DNA from 3 places in the Brassicibacter thermophilus genome. Region 1 is predicted to be linked to each of the others. Evidence: predicted binding sites of a transcription regulator. Region 1 holds the regulator's gene; each other region holds the start of a gene.
What was found. Region 1 encodes HrcA, which represses chaperone genes, less so after heat shock. Its sites were predicted from a motif close to ATTAGCACTCNATANTATNGAGTGCTAAT; they were not measured.
Positions count from the first base shown of each region.

Region 2: the regulator HrcA is predicted to act here: its motif matches at 6,178-6,206, upstream of ACZ41D_RS11225 (co-chaperone GroES).
Region 3: the regulator HrcA is predicted to act here: its motif matches at 5,889-5,917, upstream of htpG (molecular chaperone HtpG).

Region 1 is NZ_AP042446.1:2,024,604-2,031,987, forward strand. Features, by position in the region: gene ACZ41D_RS09700 (16S rRNA (uracil(1498)-N(3))-methyltransferase) at 1-444, opposite strand, end outside; gene prmA (50S ribosomal protein L11 methyltransferase) at 450-1,391, opposite strand; gene dnaJ (molecular chaperone DnaJ) at 1,534-2,655, opposite strand; gene dnaK (molecular chaperone DnaK) at 2,948-4,777, opposite strand; gene grpE (nucleotide exchange factor GrpE) at 4,807-5,466, opposite strand; gene hrcA (heat-inducible transcriptional repressor HrcA) at 5,567-6,598, opposite strand; gene hemW (radical SAM family heme chaperone HemW) at 6,744-7,384, opposite strand, start outside.
Region 2 is NZ_AP042446.1:2,344,713-2,352,096, reverse strand. Features, by position in the region: gene ACZ41D_RS11250 (Asp23/Gls24 family envelope stress response protein) at 1-803, shown strand, start outside; gene ACZ41D_RS11245 (ISLre2 family transposase) at 945-2,426, shown strand; gene ACZ41D_RS11240 (Glu/Leu/Phe/Val family dehydrogenase) at 2,959-4,224, shown strand; gene ACZ41D_RS11235 (DNA-3-methyladenine glycosylase family protein) at 4,338-5,234, shown strand; gene ACZ41D_RS11230 (DUF554 domain-containing protein) at 5,275-5,958, shown strand; gene ACZ41D_RS11225 (co-chaperone GroES) at 6,253-6,534, shown strand; gene groL (chaperonin GroEL) at 6,586-7,384, shown strand, end outside.
Region 3 is NZ_AP042446.1:2,492,915-2,500,298, forward strand. Features, by position in the region: gene ACZ41D_RS11945 (adenylosuccinate synthase) at 1-1,218, opposite strand, end outside; gene purB (adenylosuccinate lyase) at 1,241-2,671, opposite strand; gene purC (phosphoribosylaminoimidazolesuccinocarboxamide synthase) at 2,714-3,433, opposite strand; gene htpG (molecular chaperone HtpG) at 3,972-5,852, opposite strand; gene ggt (gamma-glutamyltransferase) at 6,135-7,384, shown strand, end outside.

The DNA.
Region 1 (7,384 bases):
TTTTGGAATTATTCCTCTATGGCTTTGTTTTGCTGCTTCTAAAGCAATTTTATTCCATCTGACCAGTTTTTTACTTTCTTTACTTCTATCTTTAATTTTTACTACTGTTCTTTCCATAATAACTGGTTGTATTTCAACTACCCCTAATTCAACTGTCTTTTGAATTATTAGTTCCATTTTATTAGACTTAGGTATCCCCTGATATAAAATAATATCAACTGGAGGTTCTCCCTTAGATGCATATGACTCTTCAACAGTACCTATTACCTTATCACCAGCTATTTCTGTTATTTTTACTTTATAATCATTTCCTTCACAGTCACAAACAATTATATGATTGCCTTCATCAAGTCTAAGAACATTCTTAATATGCCTTACATCGTCACCAATTATTGTAGCAATATCATCTTGTATATTATCTTTATGAGTAAAAAATCTATTCATCTAAATTATCCTTCCATTTTAGAAACTATACAAGCCCATTCGCCCATTTGAATTATATCAATAATTTTTAACTTTTCTTCCTCAAGTTTTTCCTTTACCATATCAATTTTGTCTAAAATAATACCACTAGAAATAAATATACCTCCATTTAATAAATAGTCTCTTATATTTTCTGAAATCTTAATTATAACCTCTGCAATTATGTTAGATACAATAATATCAGCTTTTCCGTCAATAACATCCAACAAATTACCATGTCTAATTTCTACTATATCATCTACAGCATTTATTTTGACATTTTTCTGAGCTGTTTTAACAGAAACATCATCTATATCTATACATATAACAGAATCTGCTCCTAATTTTGCTGATGCTATTCCTAATATTCCTGTCCCACATCCAATATCAAAAACTATACTCCCCTTATCAATGTACTTTTCTAGCTGTTTAATACACATTATAGTAGTTTCATGAGTTCCAGTTCCGAATGCCATACCTGGATCTAATTCAATAATTATTTCATCGCCTTTTTTTTGGTATTCATGCCATGAAGGCTTAACAACAATTCTATCCCCTATCTTTTTGGGTTTATAATATTTTTTCCACGAATTTTCCCAATCTTTTTCATATACTTCAGATATGCTTACTTCGCCTAACCCTTTGTCTAGGTTATATTGAGGAATTTTTTCAACATTCTGTTTTATTAGTTCAATTTTATCCTTTAAATCTTCACTTTCTGGAAAATATCCTTTTATAATAACTCCTTCAAAATCTCGGTCTAACAGATTTTCATCTATGTAGTCCCAATTTTCCTCAGAGCTAGCTTGCATGATAATATCGTTTGGATCCTCTATAGCCAATCCACCTACTCCTGCCTCATACATTATATTAGAAACAGCTTCAGCAGCTTCAGTAGTAGTTTTTATCTGGACCTCAATCCACTTCATTACTATTCACATCCTTTTTATTATCAATAGTAAAATAGCTATTTTCTCAATTATTATACCCTATATAAAATAAAAAAACCAGTATATAATTAATAAATGTAAAAATAATCAATCACTCTTTGTATATACAAAGAGTGATTGATTATCCTCCAAAAGCATCTTTAACCTTATTAAAAAAACCTTTCTTATTTTCACCATGATTTTGACCACTAGCCTTAGCAAATTCTCTTAAAATTTCTTTTTGCTTTTGGTTTAGCTTCCTAGGAACTTCAACCTTTATCTTTACATACTGGTCTCCTCTGCCATAACCTCTAACATTTGGTATTCCTTTATTTTTTAATTTAAATATAGTACCAGGTTGTGTTCCCTCAGGAATATTATGCTTAATTTTACCTTCCAATGTTGGAACATCAATTTCATCTCCTAATGCTGCTTGAACAAAATTTATAGGTATTTCACAAATAATATCATTACCTTCCCTCTCAAATATTTCATGAGGAAGTACATTAATATAAATATATAAATCTCCAGTAGCTCCACCTTTTTCTCCTGGTTCACCTTGGCCTCTTAATGGTATTACAGATCCAGTATCTACTCCAGCAGGGATCTTTACATGAATCCTCTTAGTTTTTCTTATCTTTCCAGTTCCACGGCATTTATCACATTTTTCCTTAATAATCTCACCAGTTCCATTGCATACATCGCAAGTCCTTACATTAACAAATTGGCCAAAAGGTGTTTTTTGAGCATATCGTACTTCTCCTGTACCATGACACTTATAACATACTTCTTTACTGGTTCCATTTTTAGCACCAGTTCCATTGCAAGCTGAGCAAATTTCATTTCTATTGATTTTAATTTCCTTTTCTACACCAAAAGCAGCTTCTTCAAACTTAAGGTCTAATTTATATTTTAAGTCAGCTCCTCTCTTCGGCCCTGATCTTCTATTACTAGAAAATCCACCACCAAACATATCAAATATATCATCAAATATGTCACCAAAGCCTCCAAATCCTTGACTAAATCCGCCAGCTTGGCCATTAACCCCAGCATGACCAAATTGGTCGTATCTTGCTCTTTTTTCCGAATTGCTTAATACTTCATATGCTTCATTAACCTCTTTAAATTTTTGTTCAGCTTCTTTGTTATTTGGATTTAAATCGGGGTGATACTTCTTAGCTAATTTCCTATAAGCTCTTTTTATCTCATCTTCACTTGCATTGCGACTTACTCCTAAAATTTCATAGTAATCTCTTTTACTCACTCTTTCACCAACTTTCAAAGTTGTAATTATTAATTAGTTTTATAGTCTGATCATTGTTTCATAAATTTTAAAAATACCCATAAGAATTTTTCACAATATATATTATTTATTAGCTCTTGTAAATTTAATCTTTAGACTAACTTTTTTGAATTTTATACAAAGAATTAATTTTAAATTCTATAAAACCAAAATAAAAATTTATACCCTATATAGTAATTATACAATTTATTCTTATAAAAAATAACTCCATTAAAAGCCAAAGCTAAATCAAAAGATTTAGCTTTGGTAAAAATTACTTGTCATCATCTACTACTTCATAATCAGCATCTACCACATCATCATCTTTTTTATTTGTTTGTCCTCCTTGCGCATTACCTTGCTGTTGCGAAGTTTGTTGATACATTTTTTGTGATAACACATGGAATTCATTAGTCAACTCTTCTGTTTTTTTCTTAATATCATCAATATTATTAGATTCCAATGCTTTTTTCAATTCATCTAATTTTGATTTAACTTTAGACTTTTCATCAGCTGAAATCTTACCTTCTAAATCTTTCAATGTTTTTTCGGTTTGATATACCAAATTGTCAGCATTATTTCGTACTTCTATTTCTTCTTTCTTTCTCTTATCTTCTTCGGCAAATTTTTCTGCTTCCTTTATTTTCTTTTGGATTTCATCTTCAGTTAAATTTGTTGATGCTGTAATTGTAATATTTTGTTCTTTGCCTGTACCTAAATCTTTAGCAGAAACATTTACTATACCATTAGCATCTATATCAAATGTTACCTCGATTTGAGGAACACCTCTTGGTGCTGGTGGAATTCCTGTTAATTGGAATCTTCCTAATGTAGTATTGTCACGAGCCATTGGTCTTTCTCCTTGGAGTACATGTATATCAACTGCAGTTTGATTATCAGCAGCAGTAGAGAATATTTGGCTCTTTTTGGTTGGTATAGTAGTATTTCTTTCTATTAGTTTTGTAAATACTCCTCCTAAAGTCTCAATACCAAGGGATAATGGAGTTACGTCTAAAAGTAATAAATCTTTAACTTCCCCACTAAGTACTCCACCTTGAATTGCAGCACCTAATGCAACACATTCATCAGGATTTATTCCTTTATGAGGTTCTTTACCTGTAAGTTTTTTTACTGCCTCTTGTACTGCAGGAATTCTTGTAGAACCTCCAACTAAAATTACCTTATCAATATCAGATGGACTTAAGTTTGCGTCACTTAAAGCTTGTTTTGTAGGCTCAAGTGTTTTATCAACTAAGTGAGCAGTTAACTCATTAAATTTTGCCCTAGTTAAATCAATATTTAAATGCTTAGGTCCATCTTGAGTTGCAGTAATAAATGGTAAATTAATATTTGTAGTCATAGTTGTAGATAATTCTTTTTTAGCCTTTTCAGCTGCTTCTTTTAACCTTTGAAGAGCCATTCTATCATTTCTTAAATCTATTCCATTTTCCTTTTTAAATTCATTTGCCAAATAATCTATAATCTCTTGATCAAAATCATCACCACCAAGATGATTATTGCCTTTAGTTGCAATTACTTCGAAGACTCCATCACCTATTTCAAGTATAGATACATCAAATGTACCTCCACCGAGGTCAAATACCATAATCTTTTGATGTTCATTCTCCTTATCCATTCCATATGCTAATGAAGCTGCAGTTGGTTCATTAATTATTCTTCTAACGTTTAAACCTGCTATTCTTCCAGCATCTTTTGTTGCTTGCCTTTGGCTATCTGTGAAATATGCAGGTACTGTAATTACAGCATCTGTTACAGTTTCTCCTAAATAATTTTCAGCATCTGCCTTAAGTTTCTGTAATATCATAGCTGAAATATCTTGAGGAGTATATTCTTTGCCATCTATATTAACTTTATAATCAGAACCCATATGCCTTTTAATAGAAATTATCGTCTTATCAGGATTTGTTATAGCTTGCCTTTTAGCTGTTTCGCCAACTAACCTTTCACCATTTTTAGTAAAAGCAACTATGGATGGAGTAGTTCTATTACCCTCTGCATTTGGAATAATAACAGGTTCTCCACCTTCCATAACTGCAACACAAGAATTTGTTGTTCCTAAATCAATTCCAATAATTTTTCCCATAATTTATTCCTCCTTAACTAAAATAGAATTTATTTTATAACCTTAACAATACTTGGTCGGATAACCTTATCTTTTAACAAATATCCCTTTTGAAAAACTTCTATAATAGTATTTTCTTCATATTTATCATTTTTTTCCGTTGCTGCTGCATGGTGAAAATTAGGATCAAATTTTTCTCCTATTGCTTTTATTTCTTTTAACCCATAATTTTCTAATACTTTAATTGTTTGCTTATATATCATCTCCATTCCCTTATAAAACTCATCATCTTTATTTGTTATAGAAGATAACGCTCTATCAAAATTATCTAAAGTAGGTAACAATTGAGTTATTAGCTCTTCTGCTGCATACGCATATATCTTTTCCTTATCCTTTGCAACTCTCTTTTTATAATTACTAAAGTCTGCTTGTAATCTTAAAAATCTATTACTTATTTCTTCTTTTTCTTTAAGTAGATCTTCATATTCTTTACTCTTATTACTGCTTTCTTTAATTTCATTTTCTTCTTTCTGTTTTTTTTCATTATCATCTAAATCTTTTTTAGTTTCTTTACATTTTTCACTACAACATTCACTATTTTTTGTTGGTTCATCCTTTTGCGAATCACATTTGTTATTCTTATTTTCATCTTCATTAGGTTCTATACTATCATCCATATCCTTTTTTAACTCGTCTTTATGTTCCAACATTTTTCACCTCTTTTTTATTAGTTATATATTATTAAAAATTAAATAACACAATATATAGGTGCAAGATAAAATCTTACACCTTTATTATCAAAATATATTTTTACTTCAAATATTGTTCTATAACTTCATTTAAACTTTCAGCTATGGATTTTACAGTTGAAATTACTTCTGAATAATTCATCCTAGTAGGGCCTATAACCCCAATCTTACCAATTGTCTTTCCATTTATTTTATATGTAGCAGTAATTACACTACAATCTTTAATTTCATCGTAACAATTTTCGCTTCCAATTTTAATTTCAACATCATTAAATCCCGTATTTAATAATGTATCTATAACAGCATCTTTATCTTCAATAAATGAAATAAAAGACTTTGCTTTAGAAATATCATTATATTCAGGGAAATTAAAAATATTTGTAACTCCATCTGAAAATAAAGTAACATGATTTAATCCTTCAAATGCTGACTGACTTATAATTGGTATGACTTTTTTTATTATACTACTTAAATCGTACATCTCTTTTACAATTTCTTCTTCTATCTTATTTCCTATTTCTTCAAATGTATATCCTGTCAACCGGGCATTGAAAAAATTAGAGATTTTGTTTAACTGATTTGGCGAAATCGCTTCATCTATCCTTAGTATAGAATTTTTAACTATACCAGATTCACTCACTAGTACCAGCAAAATTTTATATTCGTCTATTGGAACTAATTGTATATGCTTTAAAATTGTCTTCTTAATCTGTGGTGCAACAGCAAGCGAAGTATATTTAGTAACACCAGAGAGAATTTTAGCTGATTTTTGAATAAGTTGGTCTAATTCTCCAATTTCTTGATATAACTTTTGCTTTATATTCATTTTCATCTCATTATTAACTTTAGCATCTTTCATTAATTTATCAACATACAATCTATATGCTTTATCAGATGGTATCCGTCCTGCAGATGTGTAAGGCTGACTCAAATAACCAAGATCTTCTAGATCAGACATCTCATTCCTTATGGTAGCAGAGCTTACTCCTAAATTATATTTTTTAGATATAGTTCTTGACCCTATAGGCTCTGCGGTAGTTATATAGCTATGAATGATAGCCTGTAAAACTTTTATTTTTCTATCATCAAGCATAACTTATCACCTCAAAACTATGATAAAAACAATCATATTTGTGTTTTATTAGCACTCTGTGTTATTGAGTGCTAATCCTACGATTTTAAGTTATCATTGATATAAAATTTTGTCAATACCTTTCTATAAAAAACTTTTCATTATTTTAAGGTAAAAGATCAACAAAAATTTGATTACATAAATCCAGACCTTTATTAGTTAATTTTACCCTTTTATCTTCGGTCTTAATCAGCCCTTCATTCACATATTTATTTAATATATCACCAAATACATTATCCAATGAACAATTAAACCTTTTATAAAAATCTTCATAACTAATACCATCTATCAACCTTAACCCTAAAATAGTAAACTCACTCATCTCCATTTTTTTATCAATAAACTCCATTTCCTTAAAAGGTAATTTCCCATTCTCAATAGAAGAAAAATAGTTTTTAAAGTCGTCATAATTCCCATATCTTACACCATTAATATTAGAATGTGCAGAAAGGCCAAGTCCTATATATGGTTTTACTTTCCAATATACTAAATTATGAAAGCATTGGTATCCTTCTTTAGCTAAATTGGAAATTTCATAATGAACATATCTTTTTTTTTGTAGAAATTCTAATCCTTTATGGTACATAAGTCTTTCTGTATCTTCATCTGGAAGGTGTAATTTATTATTTTTATAATCATTGTAAAAAGGTGTATTTTTTTCGAGAGTAAGACTATAATAAGATATATGCTCAGGATTTAATTTTACTAATTTATTTAAAGTTTCTAATACATCATCAATACCTTGAT
Region 2 (7,384 bases), 320 kb from region 1:
TTGCATTAATTGGGAAAAGTGGTACTGGAAAAAGCTACAAGGCTATTTCTCTTTTAAAAAAATTAAATATAGAATACATGATAGACGATGGGCTATTAATAAAAGGAAATCGCATTATTGCAGGAAAATCTGCTAAAAGAGAAGATACCTCATTAGGGGCTGTAAAAAGAGCTATTTTCATGGACGAATCTCATAGAAAAGAAGTGATAGAAGCTATAAAAAGTGAAAATCCTGATAGTATATTGATTCTTGGAACTTCAGATAAAATGGTTGAAAAATCAGTTAAAGCATTAGAATTACCCAACATATCGCAAAAGATATATATTGAAGATGTAGCAACAGAGAAGGAAATAAAAATTGCACAAATTCAGAGGAAAAAAGAAGGAAAACACGTAATTCCTGTTCCAACTTTTGAAATCAAGAAAGATTTTTCAGGATATTTTATCGATGCTCTAAGTGTTTGGAAAAAAAAAGATGGAAAAAAGGAAAAATATTGTGAAAAAACTGTAGTAAGACCTACATTTAGTTATAGGGGAAAGTACACTATTTCAAATAAAGTTATAAAAGATTTAGTAGGTTATGCTTCTATGAAAATTGATGGAGTGAGTAGGATTTTAAATATTTACATAAATAATTTGGAATATGGAGTAAAGATAAATATTGATTGCGAAATACAATATGGAAGTCCCATAATACCGATAGTCAAAAAGGTGCAATTTCAAGTTATTAAAGAAATTGAATACATGACTTCATTAAACATTATTGGAGTGGACGTTTTGGTAAAAAAAATGACAGTTTTGTAACAATATATAATTTCCACTTAGAGTATAATTTTAGTAGGCAAAAACAACAAAAATGAAAAAGATGCCCGAAAGCACCTTTAACATATATGAATCATCCAATATAATAGTAATTAATAAGAAAACTATAAAAGGGATGATTACATGTATAATATAAGTTTAGATGAAAAAGAAATTAATTTCAAGAACTTAGAGAAAATTATATATAAGCTTGTATGCCGACAGGCATGTGAAATGCTCGTAGAGCTATTAGAAAAATTAGATAATAAATTAATGAAAGAAAGAGATAAAGAAGAATATAGAAATAAAGGATTAAAGAAAACTACCATAAAAACAATAATGGGCGAAATTGAATATAAACGTAGAATATATCAATATACTACACAAGAGGGTAAAAGAGGTTACAAATGCCTTTTAGATGAATACTTAAAAATGGAAACCATAGGACATATATCTACAAATCTAGTAGAAAAAATAGTAGATCTAGCAACAGATGAATCATATAGAAAAACAGCAAATAAAATAACAGAAATGACAAACCAAAGTATAAGTCATTCAGCAGCTTGGAACATAATACAAAACTTAGGAGAACAACTAAAACAAAAAGAAAAACACGAAATAAAATTAAACAACGAAGAAAAATTACAAGGCAAAAAAGAAACAAAAATATTGTTTGAAGAAATGGATGGAGTGTGGATAAATATCCAAGGTAAAGATAAAAAGACTAAGGGAAAAGAGAAAAAAGAACTAAAATTAGGAATTTTTTATGAAGGCTGGGAGAAGAAGCATGAGAAAAAAGATAGATATGTACTAAAGAACAAAAAAGCATATGCAAGCTTTGGAAGTAGTAAAGAATTTAGAAAACTAAGACAAGCCAAAATAGCGAAACAATATAATACTGACGAAATAGAAACAAAAATAGTAAATGGAGATGGAGCAAACTGGATAAAAGAAGTTATAAAAGAAGACAATTCACACTTTCAATTAGATCCATTTCATAGAAATCAAGCAGTACTTAAGAACATAGAAGATAAGAAAAAGGCAAAAGAAATAATAAAGAAACTAAGCAATGGTAACATAGAAGAAGGATTAGAAATGATAACAAAACTAATGATAGAAAACAATGATAATCAAAAGAAAATGAAGAAATTACAGGCACTATATAATTACCTAGTAAACAACAAAGAAGGGATAGTGCTCTACAAACTTCGCCCAGACATAAATATGCCGCAACCACCAGAAGGAATTAAATATAGAAATCTAGGAACAATGGAACATAGCATATGTGATATATTAGCACAAAGGATGAAAGGGAATAAAACAAGTTGGTCAATACAAGGAGCCAGTAACTTAGCCAAGATACTAGCAGAAAAAGCAAGCAAAGAATTAGCAACAACAATAAAATCACTACTGAACAAAGAAATAAAAGAAGAAAAGCTTGAAGAAATAATAGAAAAAGTAGGATTAACAGCAGCAGAAGTAAATAAAAAGCCAAAGAAAAGCAAGATATACAAACACAAAAGAGCAAGCATGCCATTTAGTCAATGTTCAGTAACTAACGGAAGAAAAGCCATAAAGGACATGTTAGGTTGCAAATGTGCAAGTCAAATGAACCTAAGTTTTTAATATCTAATATATTATATAACTTAAAAGAATAAGCTAACATACGATACCTATGCTCTAATATAAGCCTAAAAAAATACAACATAATAGAGCATTAATACTGATGAATAAATAGAATTAGACCTAAAAATAGGGCTCTCAGACTTATTGTTATTCTATAATCATAAGTCTAGTATTATAGAATAACAATTTTGAAATCATTGTAAAGTATATGTAAATTTATTTTTAAAATTGTAGAAAGTATAAATAGAATACTCTTGCCCTATCGGGCATAAAAACATAATTAAAACAGCAAAATTGGATGATTAAATTTAAAAATAATAATTTTGCCAACTTTTACTTGACAGTATCTAATTTCCATTTACTATTTACAATAAAATATAAGTGTGTTATAATTCCATTTGAAAAGGGAAAAGGTTTCTAAAAACACATAAGGAAAATGTTTTATTGTGTTTATTTTATTAACAAAGTGTCCCTTTGACAATTAGTTAAAAATATAACAATTTAAATTTAATATAAAATAGGAGGTCTTGAAATGACAAAGGAAAGCTTAAATCCTTTAAAAAATGCTCAGTTACAAGTTAAAGAGGCTTGTGACAAATTAAATATGGAACCAGAAGTATATGAGTTGCTTAAAGAACCTCAGAGATTTATTGAAATTTCAATTCCTGTAAAAATGGATGATGGAACTGTTAAAGTGTTTAAAGGCTACAGATCTCAACATAATGATGCAGTTGGTCCAACTAAGGGTGGGGTTAGATTTCATCCCAATGTAACTCCTGATGAAGTAAAAGCATTATCAATATGGATGACATTTAAATGCAGCGTAACAGGCATTCCTTATGGTGGAGGTAAAGGTGGTATTACTGTAGATCCCAAAGAATTGTCAAAGGGAGAATTAGAAAGACTTGCTAGAGGATATGTTGACGGTTTATATAAATATTTAGGAGAAAAAAATGATATTCCTGCTCCAGATGTAAATACTAATGGTCAGATAATGGCATGGATGGTTGATGAATATAATAAACTTGTAGGGCATAGTGCTATAGGAGTAATTACAGGTAAGCCAGTTGAATTTGGTGGCTCAAAGGGTAGAAATGAAGCAACAGGTTTTGGTGTTGCAGTTGTAGCTAGAGAAGCTGCTAAAAAATTAGGTATAGATATGAAAAATGCAAAAATTGCAGTTCAAGGATTTGGAAATGTTGGTAGATTTACAGTTAAAAATATAGAAAAATTAGGAGGAAATGTAGTAGCAGTAGCAGAATGGTGTAAGGAAAAAGGAACTTATGCTTTATATAATGAAAAAGGATTAAAATTTGAAGATCTTCAAGCTTATATGGAAAAGAACGGAAATCTTTTAGGTTATCCAGATGCCGAAGAAATTTCATTAGAAGATTTTTGGAAATTAAACGTTGATATAATGATACCAGCTGCTTTAGAGAATGCTATTACAAAAGATGTTGCAGAATTAATCAATGCTAAGCTAGTTTGTGAAGCAGCTAATGGTCCTATAACTCCAGAAGCAGATGAAGTACTTAATAATAAAGGAATAGTAGTAACACCTGATATTTTAACTAATGCAGGTGGTGTTACAGTTTCATACTTTGAATGGGTACAAAATCTTTACGGATATTATTGGAGCGAAAAAGAAGTTGAAGAAAAAGAAGAAATAGCTATGGTTAATGCATTTAATGATATTTGGAAGATTAAAGAAGAATATGATGTACCTATGAGAAAAGCTGCTTATATGCATTCAATTAAAAAGGTTGCAGGTGTAATGAAATTAAGAGGATGGTATTAATATTAAAAACTCTCTGGTTTAAACCAGAGAGTTTTTAATATTATTTAGTATTATTTTGAAAAAGTATAGGGTATAATATGTATTATACACATATTTTACTGAGGAGTGAAATTATGCAGTATGATGTAACTTATGATAAAGGGAAGATAATAATTAAAGATGCTAAAGATTTTGTTCCTAAGCATGTATTTGAATGTGGTCAGTGCTTTAGGTGGGATAAAAAAGAGGATGGAAGTTATACAGGAGTAGCTTATGGTAAAGTAATAAATGTTAAAAAAGAAGGAGAAGACATAGTAATATCCAATTCAAATATGGATGATTTTCAAAACATTTGGGTAAAATACTTTGACTTAGATAGAGATTATGGTAATATAAAAAATATACTTTCAAAAGACCCGATATTAGATAAGGCAGTGAAATTTGGCCACGGTATTCGTATCCTTAACCAAGATGCATGGGAGATATTGATTTCATTTATTATTTCAGCAAATAATAGAATTCCTATGATAAAAAAAGCTATAAAATTGTTATGTGAAAGATATGGAGAATACATAGAAGACTATCAAGGAGAGAGCTATTATAGCTTTCCACGCCCAGAGGTATTGTCAAAGCTCAGTATAGAAGATTTAGAAAAATGTAAAACAGGATTTAGAGCTAAGTATATCTTAGATGCTTCCGCAATAATATCATCTAAACAGATGGATATATATGCACTAAAAAATATAAGTACGGAAGAAGCTAGGAAAAATTTAATGCTTTTTTCTGGAGTAGGACCTAAGGTATCTGATTGTATTATGCTTTTTTCTTTAGAAAAACGAGATGCTTTTCCAATTGACATATGGGTAAAAAGGGTTATGGAATATTTTTATATAAAAAAAGATACTAAACTAAAAGATATACAAAAGTATGCTAGAGACAAGTTCGGTGAATATGCAGGATTTGCTCAACAGTACTTATTTTACTATGCAAGGGAGTTAGGTATAGGTAAAACAAAGAAAGTAAGCAAATAGGCCAAAGACTGCCTTTGATGTTTCAAAAGGAGGAATATACATGTTAGGAACTATAGTTAATTTTCTTGCAATTATCATTGGTGGAAGTATAGGGGTATTTGTTAAAAATGGACTTAAGGAGAAATATAAAATTACCATCATGCAGGGAATTGCTTTATCTGTATTGATAATTGGTATTACGGGAGCAATCAAGACAGAAAATATGCTTTTGATGATAGGAAGTATAGTTGTTGGCAGCATATTAGGCGAGCTATTTAATATTGAAGAAAAATTGGACAAACTAGGAATTTGGTTAGGAGATAAATTTGGAAGCAGTAGTTCTAGTTTTTCTAAAGGGTTTGTTATGTCATCATTAATTTTTTGTGTTGGTGCTATGTCAATAGTAGGGGCTCTTGAGAGTGGCTTAACAGGAAATCATCAAACTCTTTTTGCAAAATCTATACTAGATGGTATTTCATCAATAATATTTGCTTCTACACTTGGTGTAGGCGTAATTTTTTCATCTATAACTGTACTCATTTATCAAGGAATTATTACTATTGCAGCTTCATCAATAAAGAATTTACTTACCCCAGAAGTTATAAATGAAATGTCAGCTGTAGGCGGACTGCTTATTATGGGAATAGGAATTAATATGCTTGAAATAAAGAAGATTAAAATAGGAAATATGCTTCCAGCCATATTTATACCTTTAATATATTATGTTATAACTATATTATTTTAAATAATAAAGAAAATTGAAGGATTACTATAAAGTTAAAACTTAATATAATATTTTATTGTATAAATTACTCAACAAAGAAAATATAAGAAATATAGAGACAATAAATGCGATAATAAGATAAAATAACAAAATTGCCATTAAAGATTAATATTGACAATATACGATTAAAAATTAAACTTGATTACATGAACCTGTTTATATAACATTATATTTGTAAGTGTTAGCACTCGACGATGATGAGTGCTAATAATATATTAGTCAGTTAAAAAATTTATATACAAGGAGGTCAATTTTATGAATATCAAACCTTTAGGAGACAGAGTAGTTATTAAGAAAGTTGAAGCTGAGGAAAAAACGAAAAGTGGTATTGTGTTACCAAATACAGCTAAAGAACAACCTCAAATGGCTGAAGTTATAGCCGTTGGAGCTGACATTACAAATGATGAAAAGAAAAAGGATCAAATTAAAGTTGGTGACAAAGTAATATTTGCTAAATATTCTGGTACTGAAGTAAAGATGGATGGAGTGGAATATACTATATTAAAATTAAATGATATTTTAGCAATAGTTGAATAAATTTAGTTATTTAGTAATTACTACATAATAATATAAAGGAGTGTGATTTTAATGTCTAAGGAAATAAGATTTGGAGAAGAAGCACGTCGTTCAATGGAAAAAGGTATTAATAAATTAGCTAATACTGTTAAGGTTACTTTAGGACCTAAAGGAAGAAATGTAGTATTAGGTAAGAAATTTGGTTCACCACTTATTACAAATGATGGTGTTACTATAGCTAGAGAAATAGAATTGAAAGACCCATATGAAAACATGGGAGCTCAATTAGTTAAAGAAGTTGCAACTAAGACAAATGATGTTGCTGGTGATGGAACTACTACAGCTACATTATTAGCTCAAGCAATTATAAGAGAAGGTTTAAAAAATGTTGCAGCTGGTGCTAATCCAATTATTTTGAAAAAAGGTATAAATAAAGCAGTTGAAAAAGCAGTTGAAGAAATAAAAGCATCATCAAAGAAGATTGAAAGCAAAGAAGCTATAGCTCAGGTTGCTTCAATATCTGCTGCAGATGAAGAAATAGGAAACCTAATAGCTGAGGCTATGGAAAAAGTAGGTAATGATGGAGTTATCACTGTAGAAGAATCAAAATCAATGGGAACTACTCTTGATGTAGTTGAAGGTATGCAATTTGATAGAGGATATCTATCACCATATATGGTAACTGATACAGAAAAAATGGAAGCTGTATTAGAAGATCCATATATTTTAATTACAGATAAGAAGATATCAAACATTCAAGAAATATTACCAATACTTGAAAAAATAGTTCAACAAGGTAAACAATTATTAATTATCGCTGAAGACGTAGAAGGAGAAGCTCTTGCTACATTAGTTGTTAATAAATTAAGAG
Region 3 (7,384 bases), 470 kb from region 1:
TATTCCCAATGCCTTTTCTATATACAATACATAGTTCTTACAATTTTGAGGCAACTTATCAAAATCAGTTATACCACGAATATCTTCTTTCCAACCAGGTAAATATTCTAAGACAGGTTTAGCCTTTTCTAAAACAGCATTAGTTGAAAAACTATCTGTAACCTTTCCATCTATTTCATAGGCTACACATACTGGAATAACATCAAGATAACTTAAAGCATCTAATACTGTTAATGCTACATCTGTAGCCCCCTGAACTTGGCAGCCATATCTAGAAGCCACAACATCAAACCATCCCATTCTTCTAGGCCTTCCTGTAGTTGCTCCATATTCTCCTGCATCTCCACCTCTTTGTCTAAGTTCTTCTGCTTCATCTCCAAATATTTCACTAACAAAAGGTCCTGCTCCTACAGCACTTGAATATGCTTTAACAACGGCTACTACCTTATCAATTTTGTATGGAGGAATGCCTGCTCCAACTGTAGCAAAGCCAGCCAAAGTAGATGATGATGTAGTAAATGGATATATCCCAAAATCAGGATCTTTTAACGCACCTAATTGTCCTTCGAGAAGAATGTTTTTGTTTTCAGAAATTGCTTTTTGCAAATAATCAAATGTATTGCAAACATATGGTTCAATCTTTTCCTTATAACCCATAAGCTCATCAAACAATATGTCTGGATCAAGAAGAGGTTTATGATATAAATGTTTTAACAACACATTTTTAATCTCACAAATCATCTCCAATTTTTCTTTAAGCTTTTCAGGATAAAACAATTCGGATATTTGTATTCCTATTTTGGCATATTTATCTGAATAAAATGGTGCTATACCAGATTTAGTTGAGCCAAATTTCTTTTCTTTAAGCCTTTCCTCTTCATATCTATCAAAAAGAATGTGATAAGGCATAAGAACCTGAGCTCTATCTGAAATCAATACATTTGGGTTAATACCTTTTTCCTTAAGAGAATTTATCTCTTCCAAAAAATAAGGAATGTTTAATGCTACACCATTACCTATAATATTAGTAACATGATCAAAAAATACTCCTGATGGTAATAAATGTAATGCAAACTTGCCATATTCATTGATTATAGTATGTCCTGCATTGCTTCCTCCTTGAAATCTGATAACTATATCCGATTCCTCAGCAAACATATCAGTAATCTTACCTTTACCTTCATCTCCCCAATTAGCTCCAACTATTGCTCTAATCATAATATTCCTCCTAAAATATAAATTACACTCTAAGTTCAGCTTTTGCCCCTAATAAGTCCTTGTTTTCGTTTAAAATTGGTTTTACCCATTCGTCCAAAAACTCAGTAACTTGTTCAGGAGCTCTTCCAACATATTTTTCAGCCTTTAAAAGATTTTGTAATTCTTTTAAATCTAATCCAAAAGATTTATCCTTTGCTATCATCGATATAAGCTGATTTTCTTCCCCTAAAGCCTTAATTCTTCGTCCAGCTTCTATTGAATGTTTCCTAATACTTTCATGTATTTCTTGGCGGTCTCCACCTTTTTTTACAGCATCCATCATTATATTTTCTGTAGCCATAAATGGCAACTCATTTTCTAATCTTTTAGCTATAACCTTTGGATATACTACCAACCCACTAGCAACATTTAAGTAAATATTCAAAATAGCATCTGTTGCCAAAAAGGCTTCAGGAATGCTTATACGCTTGTTTGCCGAATCATCTAATGTCCTTTCAAACCACTGATTAGCTGCAGTAATAGCAGGGTTTAATGAATTTACCATCACATACCTAGCAAGTGAAGCCATCCTCTCACATCTCATAGGATTTCTTTTATATGCCATTGCAGATGAACCAATTTGCTTTTCCTCAAATGGTTCTTCTATCTCCTTAAGATGCTGAAGAAGTCTAATGTCATTGCTAAATTTATGAGCACTTTGTGCTATACCGCTTAGGACATTGGCAAATTGACTATCAATTTTACGAGAGTATGTCTGCCCAGAAACAGGACATACTTTGTCAAACCCCATCTTTTCTGCTATCAGTTGGTCAAGCTTTCTTACTTTATCATGATCTCCATTAAATAGCTCTAAAAAGCTTGCTTGAGTACCTGTAGTTCCTTTAGAACCAAGGAACATAACTTTCGAAAGCTGATGGTCTATATCTTGAAGATCAAGTATCAAATCCCAAATCCAAAGACACGCCCTTTTACCCACAGTAGTAGGTTGCGCAGGTTGAAAGTGAGTAAATCCTAAAGTAGGCATATCTTTATATTTATCTGCAAATTTTGATAAAGCATCTATAACATTTATAACCTTAGCCTTTATCAACATAAGCCCTTTACGCATTAAAATAATATCTGTATTATCGCCAACATAACATGAAGTAGCTCCTAAGTGAATTATTGGCTTAGCTAAAGGGCATTGTTTTCCATATGCATATACATGAGCCATAACATCATGTCTCACTTCTGCCTCTCTTTTCTCTGCTACATCATAATTTATATCATCTTGAAAAGCTTTCAGCTCATCTATTTGCTCTTTAGATATATCAAGTCCTAACTCCATTTCAGCTTCAGCAAGAGCAATCCACAATTTACGCCAAGTGCGAAATTTTGTATCAGGAGAAAATAATTTTTTCATCTCTTCACTGGCATATCTTGTATTTAAAGGGCTTTCATAAAAATCCTTCATATTTATATTCCTCCAAATCTACAATTAATACTATTTCTAATACTATTTATCTAATCCTAATCTTTTAAATATCTCCCAATATGCATCTTCTACATCTCCCATATCTCTACGGAAGCGGTCCTTATCTAGTTTTTGGTTAGTATTAGCATCCCATAGACGGCAAGTATCAGGAGATATTTCATCTGCTAAAATGATTTCTCCATTTAAAGCAGGACAACGTCCAAATTCTAGTTTAAAATCAACAAGTGTAATATTAATCTTTTTAAAATAATCAACTAAAATATCATTAATTTTAAAAGCTAGTTCTGAAATAGTATCTAAATCTTCTTTTGTTGCATATCCTAAAGAAATCATATGATAACTATTAGTAAAAGGATCTCCAAGGTCATCATCCTTGTAGCTAAATTCAAGAGAAGGGCATTTAAGCTTTCTCCCTTCTTCAATTCCATATCTCTTTGAAAAACTTCCTGCTGCAACATTTCTTATTATTACTTCAATAGGTATTATTTCAACTTTATGTACTAAAGTTTCCCTATCACTTAATTCTTCTATATAGTGAGTCTTAATGCCATGACTTTCTAAAAGCTTAAATATGTGATTAGACATACGGTTGTTTACTATGCCCTTTTCATAAATAGTCCCCTTCTTTAAACCATTAAATGCAGTTGCATCGTCTTTGTATTCTACAATATAAGCGTCTTCTCGATCTGTCTTATAAACCTTCTTTGCTTTACCTTCATAGAGTAAATTTTTCTTTTCCATAATACCCTCCTAAGATTTTTATTATTTAAAGAAATTACATAATATATAGATAAACAACTTTACATTTTATTATGTACCTCTAAATATAAAGTTTATAGCCTGCCATTCATTTAGACATCACTCTAGTATTTTTCCCTGAATATTGCTTAAATACCAAAGCAGAAAGTATATTTTTAGATGAAATATGAAAAAAATAAAAAAAGGTTACTGAAATAATAATAAAACCCTACTCAGTCCCCTTTATGTCTCTTTTTATAGATGCAGGTATATTCACTTTTATTAATTTACACGCATATTTTATCATATATAATTTAAATGTACAATATGCTTATCAAAAAAATCAATTTAAAAGTTACACAGCTTCTATAGGTAAACAATTTCAATACTTTAATTATTATGCCTTGGAAAATCTACTTTCATTGCGACTTATTCAAGCACTACCCTAATATTATACCCTAAATAGTGCTTGAATACCGGAGCAGGGGAAGTAGATTTTCCACAGGCTTTCTTAACCTTTAACATGGCACAATCTAACATATTATTTCATCAATTTACATATATTATCTGTAAATTCTACAGGGTCTTCTACAGCTAATCCTTCAATAAGCAAAGCTTGGTTATAAAGAACATTAGTATAAATCTTTAACTTTTCTTTATCATTGTTAAATGCATTTTTTAAAGCATTAAATACTTCATGATTTACATTGATTTCAAGTACCTTTTCTGCTTTTATTTTTTGATTATTTGGCATAGCATTTAATACCTTTTCCATTTCCAAAGTCAATTCCCCATCGGTAGCAATACATACTGGATGATTTTTTAACCTTTTTGATGGTCTTACATCCTTAACCTTATCCCCTAAAGTATTTTTCATAAATTCAAATATTTTCTTATTTTCTTCTGTTTCATCATTTTTCTCCTCTTTTTCATCTTTTTCATCTATTCCTAAGTCTCCACTAGATACAGACTTAAATTCTTTATCTTTATATTTCATTAACATGCGAATAGCAAATTCGTCTATATCATCAGTAAAATACAATATTTCATATCCTTTGTCCGACAAAAGCTCTATTTGAGGCATTTTATCAATTCTATCTACAGAGTCTCCAGAAGCATAGTAAATATACTTTTGATCTTCTTTCATCCTATCTACATATTCGCTTAAGGTTACCATTTTTTTCTCTTTTGATGAATAGAACATCAATAAATCTTGTAAATCTTCTTTGTGCTGTCCAAAATCACTATAAACACCATACTTTAACTGTCTACCAAAATTCTTATAAAATGATTCATATTTTTCTCTATCATTTTTAAGAAGCAACTCTAACTCATTTTTTATCTTATCTTTTATATTTTTAGCGATTACTTTTAACTGTCTATCATGCTGAAGCATTTCCCTAGAAATGTTTAATGACAAATCTTCAGAATCCACCATACCCTTTACAAAGCTAAAATAATCAGGAAGTAAATCTGGACATTTATTCATTATTAAAACACCATTTGAGTACAGCTCTAATCCCTTTTCATATTCAGTAGTGTAAAAATTATAAGGCATATTTTCTGGTATGAATAATATAGCATTGTACCTTATTAAACCTTCAGCTTTTATATGAATGTATTTTAAAGGTTTATCAAAGCCATAACGTTTTTCTGAATAAAAATTCTCATAGTCTTCTTTAGTAAGCTCATTTTTATTTTTTCTCCAAATTGGTACCATGCTATTAATAACTTTTTCTACCACTACATCTTCATATTCATCTTTTGAACCTTCTTTAAGTTTTGATTCTGTAACATCCATTTTTATAGGGTATCTTATGAAATCTGAATATTTTTTAATAATAGACCTTAATCTATATTCTTCTAAGAATTCATCATATTTCTCATCTTCAGTATTATCTTTTATCTTTAATATTATTTCTGTACCAAAATGTTCCTTTTCACAAGGCTCAATAGTATATCCATCAGCCCCTTGTGATTCCCATTTATATGCTTGATCGCTACCAAAAGCCTTACTTATAACTGTAACTGATTTAGCAACCATGAATGCTGAATAAAAACCTACTCCAAATTGTCCTATAATATCAAAGCCGTCTTTCATTTCATTTTCTTTCTTAAATGCAAGAGAACCGCTTTTAGCTATTACCCCTAGGTTTTCTTCTAACTCTTCTTTAGTCATCCCAATTCCTGTATCAAGCACTGTTAATGTCCTATTTTCTTTGTCAGGTATAATCTTTATGTAATAATCGTCTTTATTAAATGTTAAATTTTCATCTGTTAAAGCTTTATAATAAATTTTATCAATAGCATCACTTGCATTGGAAATTAACTCTCTTAAAAATATTTCCTTATGAGTATAAATGGAATTAATCATCAAATTCAACAGTCGTTTCGATTCTGCTTTAAATTCCTTTTTTTCCATATAAATCTTCTCCCTTCACCAAGATTTTTCCAAATTGTTAGCACTCTATTAAGAGGAGTGCTAATTATAATTTATCAAATCCATATAATTTGTCAAGTGGTTTACACATCTATATAAAAATTGCTCAATTTTTCTCACTTTTTCTTTTATTATGATGTATAATATTATTAAGTAATGTCATGAAATTTTACTCTCTTCTATTAACAATAGAGAAATTTGAATAATTGCTACAAACTCAAAACTTTGCAATTTCTTCAATAGTATAAGAAAGGATTGTTTGTTATGAAATTTAATGCTCTAACAAAAAAGTATCCATCTATACGAAATTTGCTTTATGCTAAAAACGCTATGGTCGCAACTTCTCAACCTCTTGCTGCTCAAGCAGGTCTTGAAATTATAAAAAAAGGTGGCAATGCTATAGACGCTGCTGTAGCAGCAGCAGCTATGTTAACAGTTGTAGAACCTACTTCAAACGGTATAGGAGGCGATGCCTTTGCATTAGTATGGGCAAATGGTAAACTTCACGGATTAAATAGCAGCGGATATGCCCCAAGCCTCATCTCATCAAAAAAACTCATCGAAAAAGGTTATAGCGAGATACCTAAATACGGGCTAATACCAGTTACTGTACCAGGCGTACCAGCTGCATGGGCAGAATTATCAAAAAAGTTCGGAAAACTACCATTTGAAAAACTCCTACAGCCAGCTATTATTACAGCAAGAAATGGATATGCCGTCACTCCTACAGTATCTAGATTTTGGAATATAGCTTACAAAATATATAAAAAGTCGCTAAATGGAGAAGAGTACAAAAACTGGTTTAAGGTTTTTACCCCAAATGGACATGCTCCAAAACCAGGTGAAGTATGGAAATCTGAATTACATGCACAGACTTTAGAAGAGATTGCAAAGACAAAATCAGAATCATTTTATAGAGGAAAACTTGCCGATAAGATTGACAGCTTCAGTAGAAAGTACAATGGATACATTAGAAAAGAAGATTTAGCATCTTATTATCCAGAGTGGGTAGAACCTATAAAAATAGATTATAAAGGTTATGAAGTATATGAAATTCCTCCTAATGGTCACGGTATAAGTGCTTTGATGGCCTTGAATATATTTAAAAATTTTGAAGTGTCTAACAAAGAGAATGCTGATACTTACCACAAACTTATAGAATCAATGAAATTAGCTTTTATCGATACTAAAGAATACGTTGCTGATATAAACTATATGAATTATAGCTGTGAAGATCTATTATCTGAAAAATATGCAAAAGAAAGAGCTTCATTAATAAGTAATACAGCCTTACAGCCTACTGTAGGTACTCCACAGTCAGGTGGAACTGTATATCTATGTACTGCAGACAATGAAGGTAACATGGTCTCATATATACAAAGCAACTATATAGGCTTTGGATCAGGGATAGTTATACCAGAAACAGGTATAGCATTACATAATAGGGGTAAAAATTTTAACATTAAACCAGGCCATCCTAATTGTATTGAAGGTAGAAAGAAACCTTATCATAC